One region of the Vibrio sp. QJM3NY_21 genome, then DNA from elsewhere that is predicted to be linked to it. Evidence: predicted binding sites of a transcription regulator. Region 1 holds the regulator's gene; each other region holds the start of a gene.
The links. The regulator CRP, encoded in region 1, controls carbon source genes, mostly activating them, when cyclic AMP is high. The targets are predictions, from matches to a motif close to TGTGANNNNNNTCACA.

Region 2: the regulator CRP is predicted to act here: its motif matches at 829-844, upstream of AC3CID_RS12605 (NupC/NupG family nucleoside CNT transporter).
Region 3: the regulator CRP is predicted to act here: its motif matches at 1,191-1,206, upstream of mlc (sugar metabolism global transcriptional regulator Mlc).

Annotation. Positions count from the first base shown of each region.
Region 1 covers NZ_CM173513.1:3,194,072-3,196,280, forward strand. Annotated here, with positions in the region: gene AC3CID_RS14320 (phosphoribulokinase) at 1-538, shown strand, start outside; gene crp (cAMP-activated global transcriptional regulator CRP) at 778-1,410, shown strand; gene AC3CID_RS14330 (2-oxoadipate dioxygenase/decarboxylase family protein) at 1,616-2,209, opposite strand, start outside.
Region 2 covers NZ_CM173513.1:2,860,424-2,862,632, reverse strand. Annotated here, with positions in the region: gene AC3CID_RS12610 (TatD family hydrolase) at 1-784, shown strand, start outside; gene AC3CID_RS12605 (NupC/NupG family nucleoside CNT transporter) at 989-2,209, shown strand, end outside.
Region 3 covers NZ_CM173513.1:2,397,137-2,399,345, forward strand. Annotated here, with positions in the region: gene mlc (sugar metabolism global transcriptional regulator Mlc) at 1-1,115, opposite strand, end outside; gene pyk (pyruvate kinase) at 1,435-2,209, shown strand, end outside.

The DNA of each region.
Region 1 (2,209 bases):
GGGCACCTTTACGCCATGGCAAGAGATCCCAGAAAATTCCGATGTGATGTTCTACGAAGGTCTTCATGGTGGCGTAGTCGATGGCGATATTAACGTCTCGCAACACGTCGACCTGCTTATCGGCATGGTACCTATCGTAAACCTAGAGTGGATCCAGAAATTCGTTCGTGACACACGCGATCGTGGGCATTCTCGCGAAGCGGTGATGGACTCGATTGTTCGCTCAATGGATGATTACCTTAATTACATCACCCCACAATTTTCGCGTACTCACATCAACTTTCAGCGTGTTCCAACCGTAGATACATCGAACCCACTGAACGCCAAAGGGATTCCAAGTTTAGACGAAAGCTTCGTGGTTATACGTTTGCGTGGCATCAAAAACGTCGATTTCCCCTACCTTCTAGCTATGATAGATGGCTCATTTATGTCACGCCACAACACGCTTGTGGTGCCAGGCGGCAAGATGAGTTTTGCTATGGAGCTCATTGTAAGGCCCATCCTACAACAGCTCATCGAAACCGGAAAAATAGGTTAACAAGACACCATTCTGGTTGATTACTTTTCATACCGTGATCATGTGCACAATTTTGCGTAAAAAATCGTAGCTTGGTCACGATTAAAATCAAGAAATAGTACCTGAAAAAGGATACTATTCTTAAACGAAACACAAGATAGCTTGCAGCGCTCAACGAGTGCTCTTATCCTACAAGTCAATCCAGGCTTAGCTAAAATACGGAAAGCGGCAAGCATACCCTGCAGAGGAAGTAAGATATTATGGTTCTAGGTAAACCCCAAACCGATCCAACATTAGAGTGGTTCCTTTCACACTGTCATATTCATAAGTACCCTTCAAAAAGTACTTTGATTCATGCTGGTGAAAAGGCAGAAACCTTGTACTACATCGTTAAAGGTTCTGTGGCAGTTCTTATCAAAGACGAAGAAGGTAAGGAAATGATTCTTTCTTACCTAAACCAAGGTGACTTCATTGGTGAACTTGGCCTCTTCGAAGAAGACCAAGAGCGTACTGCATGGGTTCGTGCAAAATCTCCTTGTGAAGTAGCTGAAATTTCTTTCAAGAAATTCCGTCAGCTTATCCAAGTGAACCCAGATATCCTAATGCGCCTTTCAGCGCAAATGGCAAACCGTCTACAAGTAACTAGCCAAAAGGTTGGCGACTTAGCGTTCCTTGACGTAACAGGTCGTATCGCTCAAACGCTACTTAACCTAGCGAAACAGCCAGATGCAATGACTCACCCTGACGGCATGCAAATCAAGATCACTCGTCAAGAGATTGGCCAGATTGTTGGTTGTTCTCGTGAGACAGTAGGTCGTATCTTGAAGATGCTAGAAGAGCAGAACCTAATTTCTGCACACGGTAAAACTATCGTGGTATACGGCACTCGTTAATCTCGATTAACTGAGCCAAAAATTTGAAAGCCACCAAATGCAAATTTGGTGGCTTTTTTGTTTTCTAAAGATCTAGAGAGCAGATGCGAGATGCGAGATGCGAGATGCGAGATGCGAATGGAGCACCTCCCGCGTCCAAGCGCAAACACTCTCAAAGCGAAGCGTACCCGCATCTTTAGGGTAAAGCCCGTGCTCGTATCTTTCTTTAACCGTTGGTGCTCTCAAAGATCTTGTCAGCCGATACTGCAACAAATCCTGTATAAATCTCACCATTCGCCATCGCATAACGCTTAGCGAACTCGTAGAAGCCACCAGGAATCACCTCATTGCCTTCAACAAATGAAACTGGCACTTTGTCTGCCATTGTAGATGATTGCTCTAATAAGACCTCTGGAGAGCCTTTAACCTGACCGCCAGATGCATTGATAGTGAAACCTGAATCACTCAAATAGTCATTCACAGTCTGTACTTCATCGAACTCATTAAGCTGGTTCACACTCACCGTAAAGTGGTTTGCACCGTAACCATGAGCCGCTAGCCAAGACGCGTATTCACTCTCTTTTGCTAGCACTTGGAAATCCGCGAAACTCAGATCCCAAAGGCGACCACCAAACAAGAACTCATGACCTTGAAGCTTGCTTGCGTCTACTTGCTCAACCAACTTCGCAACGATCTGTTGTAAGTCACTTGAACACTCTTCTACCTTCAACTCACTAATGAACACTTTCGGTTGGTTTGGGTCTGGGTGCTCGTAGTGCTTAGCCACTAACTTCTTGCTCTCAAACAAGTAGTCGCCACA
Region 2 (2,209 bases), 330 kb from region 1:
TGCGGATTTTAAGGCGTTTGAGCAAAATATTGTAATTGATCAGGGAGCTACACCGGATCAAAGTATTGATAGCTATCTTAAAGAAGCGAAACAAGCTCAAGTCGAGAAGATTCTTATTCCTTCTATTGGCCAAAGTAACTGGTCGAAGCTCGATAAAATCGCCAAATCTTACCCTAATGTTTACTACGCCTTAGGTTTTCACCCTTACTTTTTAGAGCAAGCCAATGGCGAGCAATTCTCAGAGCTTCGCCAATTACTCTCATCAAAAAACAGTCAATGCGTTGCGATAGGAGAGTGTGGTCTCGACTTTTTTGTCGATGTCGAGCGGGAGAAACAAGAACGCTTTTTCATCCAACAAATGGAGCTTGCGAAGGCATTTGAGCTGCCTTTGATCATCCATGAGAGGAAGTCTTATAACCGACTCATTGAACTATTAAAGCAGCACAAGTTCACTTTTGGTGGGGTGATTCACGGTTTTTCAGGGAGTGAACAGCAAGCTTTGGCGTGGATCAAGCTCGGTTTCTATATTGGTGTCGGTGGAACGATTACTTACCCCAGAGCACAAAAAACACGCACAACCATCGCAAAACTGCCTCTTGAATGCCTGGTATTAGAAACGGATGCACCGGACATGCCCATGTATGGAAATCAAGGAAATGTTAATCATTCCAAACATTTAGTTACGATCTTAAATGAACTATTTTTGCTTAGAAAAGAGCCAAAGCAATCGGTTGCAGCGCAAATTTGGCAAAATAGCCATCGAGCATTCGGTATATGTGAATAAAATCGAAGGTTTTTGTTTATCGTTTGCGTAAATTGCACCGAGCTTGTGATTTGGTTCACATTTGCGTGTGAATGGTACATGAATCTTGTACGAAAGTGTGAGGACGGCATTACTTTATTAGTGGTCGCATGAGTATAATTGCTTCCGCTTTATAGCCCCATTTTGTAACACGCCAATAAATAACTAATAAGGAAGTCATAAACTATGAGCCTGTTTATGAGCCTCGTCGGAATGGTTGCACTGATTGCAATCGCAGTACTACTATCCGACAACCGCAAAGCAATTAATATCAGAACAGTGGGTGGCGCTTTCGCTATCCAATTCGCACTTGGTGCATTCGTACTTTACATCCCTTGGGGTCGTGATCTACTTGCAGGTTTCTCTGCTGGTGTAGCAAACGTGATCGACTACGGTAAAGATGGTACTGGCTTCCTATTTGGTAGCCTTGTTAACTTCTCAGTTGACGGTATCGGTTTCATCTTTGCATTCCAAGTTCTACCAACACTAATCTTCTTCTCTGCTCTTATCTCTGTACTTTACTACATTGGTGCGATGCAAGTTGTAATCAAGGTTCTTGGTGGTGGTCTTCAGAAAGCTCTAGGTACTTCTCGCGCCGAGTCAATGTCTGCAGCAGCAAACATTTTCGTTGGTCAAACTGAAGCACCTTTAGTAGTTCGTCCATTTGTTCCTAAAATGACTAACTCTGAACTATTCGCAGTAATGTGTGGTGGTTTAGCATCTGTTGCTGGTGGTGTACTAGCGGGTTACGCATCTATGGGTGTACCTCTAGAGTACCTAGTAGCAGCGTCATTCATGGCAGCACCTGGTGGTCTACTATTCGCTAAAATCATCAAGCCTGAAACTGATGAAGTTGACGAGAACCTAGGTTCAGACATCGACGGTGGCGACGACAAGCCTGCTAACGTTATCGATGCAGCTGCTGGCGGTGCGTCAGTTGGTCTACAACTAGCACTTAACGTTGGTGCAATGCTACTAGCATTCATCGGTCTAATCGCTCTTATCAACGGTATCCTAGGTGGCATCGGTGGTTGGTTCGGTATGGAAAACCTAACTCTAGAACTTCTTCTAGGTTGGATCTTCGCACCGTTAGCATTCATCATTGGTGTTCCATGGGAAGAAGCAACTATTGCTGGTTCTTTCATTGGTCAGAAGACAGTTGTTAACGAATTCGTTGCATACCTAAACTTCGTACCATACATCGGTGACAACGCTCAAATCGTTGAAGCGACTGGTCAAGTAATGTCTGTTAAGACTCAAGCAATTATCTCGTTCGCTCTATGTGGTTTCGCAAACCTTTCTTCAATTGCGATTCTTCTAGGTGGTCTAGGTGGTATTGCTCCAAACCGTCGTCACGACATCGCACGTATGGGTGTTAAAGCGGTTGTAGCTGGTACTCTATCTAAC
Region 3 (2,209 bases), 800 kb from region 1:
AGCTCTAAATCTTGATGGTAAACCGATAAACTCTGCTCTTCGATACACTTTTGAATCGCAGGGTACAACACGCTTTTAGCCTGATTGATAACACCACCCACCAAGATTTTCTCAGGGTTGAAAAGGTTAATCACAATCGCTATCGCGGCACCTAAGTAACGACCTAGCTGTTCAATAACTTCAACAGCCAATGGATCGCCATCAGCAGCGGCAGCACAGACCTGTTCAATAGTGACATCTTCAAACACAGTTAAGGACGATGCTTCACCATTAGCCAGTCGCTCTTTTACTTGATCACGGATCGCCTGAGAACTCGCGACTGTTTCTAAGCAGCCTCGGTTACCACAATGACAAAGTTTGCCCTGCTTATCGATCTGGATATGCCCAAGTTCACCGATATTACCGTGGCGACCTTGCAACACTCGGCCGTCGAGTATGATCCCGGCGCCGACACCATGGTGAATCGAGATAAGAACTGAATTATCGTTGTCTTGTGAGTGACCAAACAGCTTCTCTGCTAATGCCCAAGCTCGGGTATCATTGGCAATAAAGACAGGCAGACCTGTTTCTTTGTAAATCTCAGGACCCAACGCTAAATTTTTAACGTTGTAGTGCGGCATCTGCAACACAATACCTTGCTCAGAATTCACAAGACCCGGTAGCGTAACCGCAATGCTTGTTACCCTATCGAGTTGCTCAGCATAGGTTTGGAAAAATTCATCAATTTCATGTAGAAGACGCGCAAGCACATCATCTTGGTCACGTTCATGAATATCAATCTTGGTATCGATAAGCACGTCGCCGCCCAATTCATGAAGCGCGATCGTCAAGTATCCGCGACCAAGACGCATCGACAGAAACTGCCAACCTTCGTTATTGGTTTGCAGACCGACAGCAGGACGCCCACGAGTCGTGGCTTCTTGAACCGTCGTTTCGTGAATAAGGTGAGCTTCAATGAGTTCACGGGTAATTTTAGTAATACTCGCCGGAGCCAACTCACTTTGCTTGGACAGATCGATACGAGAAATAGGACCTTTAAGGTCAATTAGTTTATATACACGACCAGCATTGACCTGTTTGATATGATCAATATGGCCCGGTTGAGCCATGTACATTTTACGCTCCAGAAATCATCAACGAGTTAATTTTTTTACTTTGCGAAGTAATTGTGAAGTCACTTGGTATATCGCCGTGACCAGTATCACGTATATACATGAATCTTTGTGTATCGAGTCAAATAGTTCGAGGAAAATTAACACCAAAATCGATAAATTGAGACTTAATTTTCAGAATAAAACATCGTTATTGAGCTCTGAATTCAATAATTAGAGACAAATAATGAAATATCTCCCTAGCTCCCAATAAATAATCAATTAATGCATATACTTAATTCAGTCTTTTAAAAGATTACTTGGCCTCACTCTAGGAGTATTCATGACAGCCGAATTAAGAAAAACGAAAATCGTCACAACGCTAGGCCCTTCTACTGATAAAGGTAACGTGCTTGAAGAGATCATCAGAGCCGGTGCCAATGTCGTCCGTATGAACTTCTCTCACGGCACCAGCGACGACCATATACAACGCGCAGAAAACGTCAGAGCAATTGCAAAAAGACTTGGCACTCAAATCGCTATTCTCGGTGACTTACAAGGCCCCAAGATTCGAGTATCGACATTCAAAGATGGTAAAATCCAACTTGCTGTGGGTGACAAATTCACTCTCGACAGTAGCCTAGGTTTAGGTGCAGGCAACCAACAAGCGGTCGGTCTTGATTATAAAGAATTACCTAACGACGTTTCAGCTAACGACATCCTGTTACTCGACGATGGTCGTGTTCAGCTGAAAGTGACCGAAGTCGAAGGCTGTCGCGTTCATACAGAAGTGATCATTGGCGGCCCACTGTCAAATAACAAAGGCATAAATAAAAAAGGCGGTGGCCTTTCCGCAGAAGCGCTGACAGAAAAAGATAAGCGCGACATCGTCACCGCAGCCCAAATCAAAGTGGATTACCTCGCAGTGTCTTTCCCACGCAACGGCGCAGACATGCACTACGCTCGTCAGCTTGCACGAGAAGCGGGCTTAGAAGCTCACCTTGTAGCAAAAGTAGAGCGAGCAGAGACGGTAGCCACTGTTGAGAACATGGATGACATCATAATGGCCTCAGATGTGGTCATGGTGGCTCGTGGTGACCTCGGAGTAGAGATTGGCG